Regions from separate parts of the Shewanella sp. 10N.286.51.B2 genome, predicted to be linked through region 3. Evidence: predicted binding sites of a transcription regulator. Region 3 holds the regulator's gene; each other region holds the start of a gene.

Region 1 (3,252 bases), on a different contig from region 3:
GCAACCACAGCAAAACCACGCCCTTGCTCTCCGGCCCTTGCAGCTTCAATCGAGGCATTAAGCGCTAACAGGTTGGTTTGCTCTGCAATACTCCCAATCACATCAACAATGCTTTGAATACTGCTGGTTTCATTATTCATGTGCTCGACATTACCAGCAGTTTGATGGATTTCAGCAGCTAAACCTTGGATACCCACTTGGGTTAAGTTAATGGTCTTCAGTGATTGCTCGCCAGTAATATTAGCCTCATTAGTATGCTTGGCTGCGGTTTCGGTATTCTCAACCACAGTGACAGCGGTATTTGATAGCTCTTCAATGGCGGTCACAATTTGGGTTGTTTCATTGGTATGGGCTGTCAAAATTTGTTCGCTGTTTTGGCTATAGTGCTGCAGCTTATCAATACCGGTAGATAATTTAATTGTCGATTTATTGATGGCTAACAACATCGTTTGTAGTTGTGAAATAAAGGCGTTAATTCCGAGGGAAATTTTTCCGATATCGTCATCATTTTTGACTTCCAAACGACGGGTTAAATCACCATTACCTTGAGATAAGCCAGTGACTAAGTCACGTAGTTCATTAATCGGTTGATAGAGCTTATTCAGTAGTATTAATAACGCCACAACAGATAAGCCAAGTACCAATAATATGATGCCGCTGAGTTTTAATGTGGCATTAACAAGCGGTGCGAAAGCTGTTGCTTCATCGAGGGTGACAATCACATACCATTGGTTGTTATCAATTAAAGGGATTTTTTGACTAGCAATAATCGTGCTAACGTCATTTATATCACTGAGCGCCCATGAGCTATCCTGACCGAGAATACTTTGATAGATCTCGCTTAGTTGGCTATTGCTGCTGATATTGTCTTTTTGATTAGTTAAGGCTGAATTAGAGGCTAACACTAAGCCATTTTTATCAATAATAAAGCCAGTGGCACCTTCAATATCTGCTAATGCTTGTAGTTGCAGTTGCAAGTAGTCAAAACGTAAATCCGCCATGATGATCCCGCCATCAATTGGGTGCATAACCCCGACCATAGGTATACCGTCTGTACGGGTAAAAAACACTTCGCTGAGGGACAAGGTATTTTTTTGTTTGCCGTTTTGGTACCAAGGACGAGTGCGGGGATCATATTTATCGACTACACCGACGCCGTCAGGAAAAGACTCTGAAGCAATAGAGGCAAAGGATTGGCCATCATCAAACCCCATAATGACTTTAGAGACGCCACCTAATTTCGCTGTGTATTGAGTCATGGCGACATGGCCGGCATCCACATTGTTATGACGGTATAGACTCGCGAGTTCAGTTACCGCGGAAGTGGTGCGATTAAATGAGCTTTCTATTTCACTGACTTTGGTTTTTATTTGGTGGTGGATGTCGGTTGTCAGCTTGTCTGTTATTTGTTGTTTTAATAATTGGTGAGTGACCAGCCCGCTAATGATCAAGGCGAAAGCTAATAGAATTGTTAACGCAAATAGTAAACTCGCTTTAAAGCCAAACTTGTTCATAACTCACCTAATTGTATTATTATTTTTGTTTGATTGTACCTGCTTATAAATCAAAATATACCCTAAGCTCATAAAAAAGTTAGTGATTTGCATCATGTAATGTTGATTTTGTTTTTGTGTTGTCTGATGTTTAGTGTTCTTACTGTTATTTATTTGTATTGCAAATTAGCGCTATTTTGTAATTTGAAGCTTTCAACGCGACTGGTGATAAAGGTTTAATTTGAACACTGTTTTTATATACAGTATCATGATGTCATTCAGTGACTTCTTTATGAAAACGCCATGCGTAAAATTATCCACATTGATATGGATTGCTATTATGCCGCAGTTGAAATGCGTGATTTTCCACAATTGCGTGGTAAACCTATTGCTGTAGGTGGGCGCAGCGATCGCCGTGGTGTTATCAGTACCTGTAGTTATGAGGCGCGTAAATATGGCGTTCGTTCTGCTATGTCGAGTTATCAGGCATTAAAACTCTGCCCAGATTTGATATTGGTGCCAGGCAGGATGGAGGTTTACAAAGCGGTTTCGCTGCAAATCCGTGAAATATTCCATCGTTATACAGAATTAGTTGAGCCGTTATCATTGGACGAGGCGTATCTTGATGTTACTGATTGTGATGCATGTAAAGGTAGCGCCACCTTAATTGCTGAGCAGATCAGAGCTGAAATCTTTACGGTAACCGGGCTTACTGCTTCCGCGGGAGTCGCACCGATTAAGTTTTTAGCTAAAATAGCTTCTGACTTAAATAAGCCTAATGGTCAATATGTGATCACGCCTGCTGAGATCCCTTCGTTTATAAAATCATTATCCTTAAGTAAAATCCCTGGGGTGGGAAAAGTAACCTCGGCTAAGCTTGCAGCGCTCGGGCTTGAAACCTGTGAAGACGTGCAGCGCTACCCGAGTGACAAGCTCATCAGCGGTTTTGGTAAATTTGGCCGCGTGTTAATTGAGCGCACTCAAGGTATCGATACACGTCAAATAAGCCCAAATCGTATCAGAAAGTCGGTTGGGGTTGAGACCACCCTAGCCCAAGATATTTTTACTATAGAGCAATGCAGCAATGTCATGCCGCAGTTAATTCAAGAGCTTATTAGCCGGGTGCATCGCAGTGCTAAAGACCGGCAAATTCATAAACAGGTAGTAAAACTTAAATTTAACGATTTCAAGCAAACTACCATTGAGCATCGCAGTGATGAAATGTCGCTTAACTTATTCCAGACATTGTTAACTCAAGCACTAGAGCGGGCCAATGGCCGAGGTATAAGATTAATCGGTGTCAGTGTTGGTTTAGCTGATAATAGCCAGCCAGAAGTGGTTACAGATGATAATAGCGAGCAATTAGATTTGCAGTTCTAGTGATTATCGCTAGAAACAAAAAGGCTGCCTTTTCTTATATCAAGAATAGAGCAGCCTTTTTATTAAGCGCGTAATTTAATAGAGAGTTAAAGCTCAGCCTTTTGCTGGAATACGCTCTAGTACCGCAAGCAGTAGTTCCCAATATTGGCCAACAGTGGTGATGTTCACCATTTCGTCTGGGCTATGTGGGAAACGAATGGTTGGGCCAATAGAGACCATATCCATGGTTGGGTATGGTTCTTTAAATAGTCCACATTCAAGACCGGCATGGATAACCATAATCGTCGGGTCTTTCTTATAAATATCATTATACGTTTCACGGACAATGGCCATCACTGGTGAGCTATTATCAGGCTTCCAACCAGGGTAAGCGCCTGAT
Region 2 (3,252 bases), on a different contig from region 3:
CACTTAAACCGCGCCACTCATCAAGCTCGGCGTTATAGCCAGTTTTAATGACTCCACCATCACGAATAAGCATGGGTGGATTATCAACAATCGCTGAGGCTAAAAGCTGTTGCTGCTCAGGGAATTCTCCTAGTTTTCGCGCCAGAGTCTTCAGTTCATCTTGCTGACAATGGCTTAAGGTTTGCTGGATTTCAGGCAGCAATTCTAATGCTTGGCGTAAACGGGCAAAATCACGTGGTCGTGCACTTCTTATGGCAAGCCTTGCCATAATGCGCTCGATATCACCTAAAGCTTTCAGTTGTTGGTGTAAGTCGGCATACAAACCGCTATCAATTAGCTCGGCAACCGCTTGTTGGCGCTGATGAATATGCTGCTGGTTTCTTAATGGTTGGTGGATCCAGCGTTGCAGCATTCGACTGCCCATAGGTGTTGCCGTCTTATCTAGCACCCAAGCAAGTGTATTGTCACGCTGGCCCGACAGGTTCAAAGTTAATTCAAGGTTGCGTCTGGTCGCAGCATCTAAAATGATAGTATCAGCTTGATTAAAAAGGGTAATGCTATTGATGTGCGGCAAAGCTGTCTTTTGGGTGTCTTTGACATATTGCATTAAGCAGCCAGCAGCTTGCAGTGATAAGCGAGCATCTGTAATGCCAAAGCCATGTAAATCTTTCGTGCCAAATTGCTCCAGCAATAGCTGTATGCTGGTATCGTAATCAAATTCCCATTCTGGGCGGCGACGAATACCTTTAATGTTTTCAATTAAATGCACATCGACTAAGTCTTCGCTGTAAAGTAGCTCTGCAGGGCTGGTGCGTTGTAATTCAGCTTCTAATGTCTCAGCGTTTTCTAATTCGACTACCACGAAACGCCCTGATGACACATCTAAAGTTGAGTAGCCGAAACCATTTTTACCTTGATAAACCGCAGCTAACAGATTGTCTTGACGCTCTTGCAGTAAGGCTTCATCAGTTAAGGTGCCAGGCGTTACTATACGGACAACTTTGCGCTCAACCGGACCTTTACTTGTAGCAGGATCGCCAATTTGTTCACAAATAGCTGCTGATTGACCAATTTGGACTAATTTAGCCAAATAGCCTTCAACAGAGTGGTAGGGAATACCTGCCATAGGGATGGCATTACCACCACTTTTGCCTCTAGCGGTCAACGAAATTCCTAAAAATTCAGAAGCAAGTTTGGCATCTTCATAAAATAATTCATAAAAATCTCCCATACGATAAAACAACAACATATCGGGATGCTGCGCTTTAAGCGTCAAATATTGGCGCATCATCGGAGTGTGCTTTTCTAAATTTGGATTTTCAATTGCTGTCATTAATTTGTTGCTCTAAATATGGCTTGGGGATCGGAAAAAAGACCAATACTAATCGGCGCTCATCTTAGCAATAATTGATTTGAATCCCAATAGAGTTACTCATTTAGCGCGGTTCTGAACTGCTATTATCGAGTTGAAAGAGTATAACTATTGGCTTATTTGTCAGATGGTTAACATATTGAAACCACTGTATACAGTAGTCTTTATATACAGTGGTGTAGAAGTTTTAATTATATTTTTACTTATAAGGTATTGATATTGATATTGAAAAACCTTGTTTATTAGTGGTTTTGCAATTTTTTTTTGAGTAACTATTGATACTGTATGATTATACAGTATACTGAGCTCATATTAAGAAACAGACAAATTTATTCGTTATCAATCTCGCCAATGAGATGAGTTCGCTTAGAGGGATAATCACAATGAAAGCAGATCCAAATAAAGAGAAAGCACTGAATGCCGTGTTAGGTCAAATTGAGAAGCAATTTGGTAAAGGTTCAATCATGAAGTTGGGCGCAGACCGCACAATGGATGTTGAAACCATTTCTACTGGCTCACTTTCATTGGATGTTGCCTTGGGTGCTGGTGGTTTACCTATGGGGCGAATCGTAGAAATCTACGGTCCTGAGTCATCAGGTAAAACAACCTTAACCTTAGAAGTGATTGCAGCAGCACAGCGTCAAGGTAAAACCTGTGCGTTTATCGATGCTGAGCATGCTCTTGATCCTATCTATGCTAAAAACCTTGGTGTTGATATTGATAACCTACTTTGTTCGCAACCAGATACGGGTGAACAAGCACTAGAGATTTGTGATGCCTTAACTCGTTCTGGCGCCGTTGATGTGATCATTGTCGATTCAGTGGCGGCATTAACACCAAAAGCTGAAATTGAAGGTGAAATTGGTGACTCACACATGGGCCTTGCTGCTCGTATGATGAGCCAAGCAATGCGTAAACTTGCTGGTAACCTTAAGCAATCAAACACGCTATTGATTTTCATTAACCAAATTCGTATGAAAATTGGTGTGATGTTCGGTAACCCAGAAACTACAACAGGTGGTAATGCACTTAAGTTTTACGCCTCAGTGCGTTTGGATATTCGCCGTACAGGTGCAATCAAAGATGGCGATCAGGTGGTTGGTAACGAAACCCGAGTTAAAGTGGTTAAAAACAAAATTGCAGCGCCATTTAGGCAAGCTGAATTCCAAATCTTGTACGGTAAGGGTATTAACCGTACTGGTGAGCTAGTTGATTTAGGTGTGGCGCATAAGCTTGTTGAAAAAGCTGGTGCTTGGTATAGCTACAAAGGCGGCAAGATTGGTCAAGGCCGTGCAAATGCCGGTAAGTACCTAATTGAAAACCCTGCTGCGGCTGAAGAGATCGAAACTGCATTACGTGAATTATTGCTTAGTAAAGATAAAGAAAAAGATGCCGCCCCTGCTAAACCCGATGAAAACATCGATTTAGAAACCGGTGAAGTGTTTTAAGCCTTTGCTAGGTATTAGTAGTTAGAATTATTAAATCGCGGTGAGCTATATGCTCGCCGCTTTTTTTTATCCAATTTTGCTCAGTATGTAACTCATATCTGTCAGAGGCTATATTTTGCTGTTACGCTAATGAAGCTTAACAGCGCCTATCAATTAGCTTTATAGCCACTCTTGTTAGCCGTTTTGTTAGCTGTTTTAGTTGCGGTAATTTTTTGATTACCCATAAATATGGCTATATTGCACAATCAATCAAATATTCGATGATCAAAATCGTTAAATTCCAGCCTAAAATAGCCAATCTATTGCCCTAGAATGTCGCACCTATAGTTTGTTTAAGTATATAATGTTGGCAATTTAGCGCTGACTAACAGCTTCCTGATAAATACGATTTATCCATTTTAGGGCGATTTCATGTTTCAAACTACCGCAGAA
Region 3 (3,252 bases):
CACTTTACGTTGGCGTCTAAAGTGCACTCGCGCCACACGGATAAGTTTATGCGCAATACTGACATCAGTGCCGTGTTCATCAGCCATATAACGTAGCGACATAGCATTTGAAAATTGAATAAAGCTATGGCGACCTAAGAACAAAATCATCAACCATTTACGTAACCAGGTCGGGTTTTCACGCTCAAATACGGCTGCGGTCATGGTGTCATCTTCTTTACCAGGGATACGTCCCCAATACAGACTCACTGGCACCAATTGAATATCAAGTTGATCATTTTTTTTATGTAAGGCTAATAAGCTGGTGAAGTTATCAACAAATTTTTCGCCACTTAAACGCTTGCCAAATAGAGGCTTACGACCTTCAATACACACAATTCTAGGGGTATTTAAGCCATCAACGTCTAGTCGCTCATAAGGGCTCGGTAAGCCATATTTGGCGGTCACTTCATTTAATGCCGCAATATCACTGAGTGATTCTGTCTTCATCACATAGACCACTGGTTTATCTGGGTCTAAGTTCAGATCGGCAAAGGGATCTTCAGGCACAACAACCGTGTGCACCATCAGTTTTTGAATCCAACGTAATGATTTTGCTATGATTGAGTCAGGTTTTAACATGAGTGTTCGCATATTCAACATCAATTAATTGGCCATAGAATACCAGATAATGGTTCAGTTTCACTAACAAGGGTCTATACAGAGAATATTTGTTCAGTAAAAAATAGCCATATCCGAATAACAACCAACCTATTTTCAATCAACACTACTGTATAAATATACTGTTTAAACAAACGATGTGAGAAATAGCCAATTTCATCGGTTTAAAAAGCTGACTTACCTTCATTAACTAAATAATTAAATTACAGATACTTAACCGTGCCCCCATATATAGCCAACAAGAATTAGATGATAATAGTTAAATTAATTTGGTTAATACTTGCGCGACCACCGATACTGTATATAATGACAGTCACTGTATAAAAAAACAGGAATCAATATGAGACCTTTAACGCCACGCCAAGCTGAAATATTAGAGCTAATTAAATGTAATATCGCCGAAACAGGTATGCCGCCAACTCGTGCAGAAATTGCAACTCGATTAGGCTTCAAAAGCGCCAATGCCGCTGAAGAACACTTAAAAGCACTGGCAAAAAAAGGCTGTATTGAAATTATTCCTGGTACCTCTCGCGGGATCCGCATGGTGCAGGTGGAGGAGGAAGTTGAAGCAGGCTTACCACTTATCGGCCAAGTTGCTGCAGGTGAACCTATCCTTGCTCAAGAGCATGTTGAACAGTATTTCCAAGTTGACCCAGAAATGTTTAAGCCCAATGCTAATTTCTTACTACGCGTTCGAGGCGACAGTATGAAAGACATTGGTATTTTAGAGGGCGACTTATTAGCAGTGCATAAAATGCAAACTGCCACCAATGGTCAAGTTGTAGTGGCACGTCTTGAAGACGATGTAACCGTGAAAAGATTTGAAAAGAAAGGCAATATTATTTATTTACATGCTGAAAATGCAGAATATGAGCCGATTAAAGTTGATTTAAGTTGCCAAAACCTAACGATTGAAGGGCTTGCTGTTGGCGTTATTCGTAATGGAGGTTGGTTATGAACACATTAATAGGCAATGCACCGCGTCACCCTGGATTATGGGTAGATATGGCATCTGATCCCTTACCCACTAAACAAGGGATTGAAACCAAGCGCACCCAAAACCAAGGCTTAACTGAATTGACTCAATTATGCAGTCAGTTAGCCATTTTAAGTCAGCAAGGCCTTTGGATTGTACTGATTAATCCGCCGCATATCGGTTATAAGCAAATTCTTGCTAATGCCAATGTTCGTATGGACAGAGTATTGTTAGTTCACACCAAAGATGAAGTCGAAACCCTGTGGGCGATGGAAAAAGCGCTCACTAACGGTACTTCAAGTGCAGTAATTACTTGGACACCACCATTAGATGCCCGCGACAATCGCCGCATTCAATTGGTTGCCAAAAATGCCTTAGCCCAAGGGCTTATCATTGAAGATGTAAATACTCACTTACCTGAAGGCGACCCATTAACGCAAACTTTAGCAGTACAGACTCGGGTAAACCTTACCTCGTTTCACTAGTAAAATATGACTAAAAAAGCCCTTCACTACGCTGAGGGGCTTTTTTTTGCACTTTTTTCAGCAAATTAGATGATAAAGTGATCTTGATCAATATTTAATCTCCAAGTAATGTAGTTAACAAGGTAGTAACAATTTATCGTACTGCCGAGAATAAATGTCAAAAAGATACAAACGCTATTAAAAGATTGAGCTGGTACCGTGCGGTATAGAAAGCCTTGAATGTAAAGCGTCAAATATAATTGATAAGTTCAGTATTAGGTACAAGTGTGGCACCGTAACGTAATAACATAATTGAGTTTTCAAGCTCAAAGCCACCGTGTACTTTGAAATGATCAAACTTTTTCGGGTATGAAAAGTTTGCATAGAGCAGAGTATTACTGTGTGGCTTTTCTTTGTAATTGCAATTCGCAATTAGCAGAGGAGTAGTCTTGTGAAGCGATTGTTGTACGGATTAATGGTGGCGTTGCTTGCAACCCCACTCACAGCGGCAGAGATGCCCTTAAACATGACTCAAGGTGTAACAGAGATCAGTGGCCAGGTTTACGACCTGCATATGATTATTTTGTATATCTGTTGCGCCATTGGTGTCGTGGTCTTTGGGATCATGATTTATTCCATGATCTATCACAGAAAATCTAAGGGTGCAGTTGCAGCCGACTTTCATGACAGTACCAAGGTTGAAATAGCTTGGACAGTATTGCCATTTCTAATCCTAATTGGCATGGCAATCCCAGCAACAAAAACGCTGATTGCTATGGAAGATCCCAGCGATGCTGAACTGACAGTCAAAGTGACGGGCTCTCAATGGAAATGGCATTACAGCTATTTCAATGAAGATGTCGAGTTTTTCAGTTTATTATCTACCCCAGCAGACCAAATTACTGGCACCGCAGATAAAACCGACACCTATCTTTTAGAGGTCGATAAGCCGCTGGTTTTACCAATAAATCGTAAAGTACGTTTTTTAATGACCTCGGATGACGTTATCCACTCTTGGTGGGTACCAGCATTTGCCGTTAAAAAAGATGCAAATCCTGGTTTCATCAATGAAGCTTGGACTAAAATCGATAAAATAGGTACTTATCGAGGCCAATGTGCCGAACTATGCGGTAAAGATCATGGCTTTATGCC

The links. The regulator LexA, encoded in region 3, represses DNA repair genes until DNA is damaged. The targets are predictions, from matches to a motif close to TACTGTATNNNNATACAGTA.
Region 1: a site for LexA is predicted at 1,740-1,759, ahead of dinB (DNA polymerase IV). Genes of this name have one in related genera too.
Region 2: a site for LexA is predicted at 1,652-1,671, ahead of recA (recombinase RecA). Genes of this name have one in related genera too.

Annotation. Positions count from the first base shown of each region.
Region 1 covers NZ_JBFRKH010000009.1:117,603-120,854, forward strand. The annotation lists gene AB4140_RS02325 (methyl-accepting chemotaxis protein) at 1-1,514, opposite strand, end outside; gene dinB (DNA polymerase IV) at 1,797-2,873, shown strand; gene AB4140_RS02335 (aminoacyl-histidine dipeptidase) at 2,967-3,252, opposite strand, start outside.
Region 2 covers NZ_JBFRKH010000015.1:4,374-7,625, reverse strand. The annotation lists gene mutS (DNA mismatch repair protein MutS) at 1-1,333, opposite strand, end outside; gene recA (recombinase RecA) at 1,756-2,820, shown strand; gene alaS (alanine--tRNA ligase) at 3,232-3,252, shown strand, end outside.
Region 3 covers NZ_JBFRKH010000002.1:13,001-16,252, forward strand. The annotation lists gene plsB (glycerol-3-phosphate 1-O-acyltransferase PlsB) at 1-621, opposite strand, end outside; gene lexA (transcriptional repressor LexA) at 1,001-1,618, shown strand; gene AB4140_RS00585 (cell division inhibitor SulA) at 1,615-2,121, shown strand; gene coxB (cytochrome c oxidase subunit II) at 2,552-3,252, shown strand, end outside.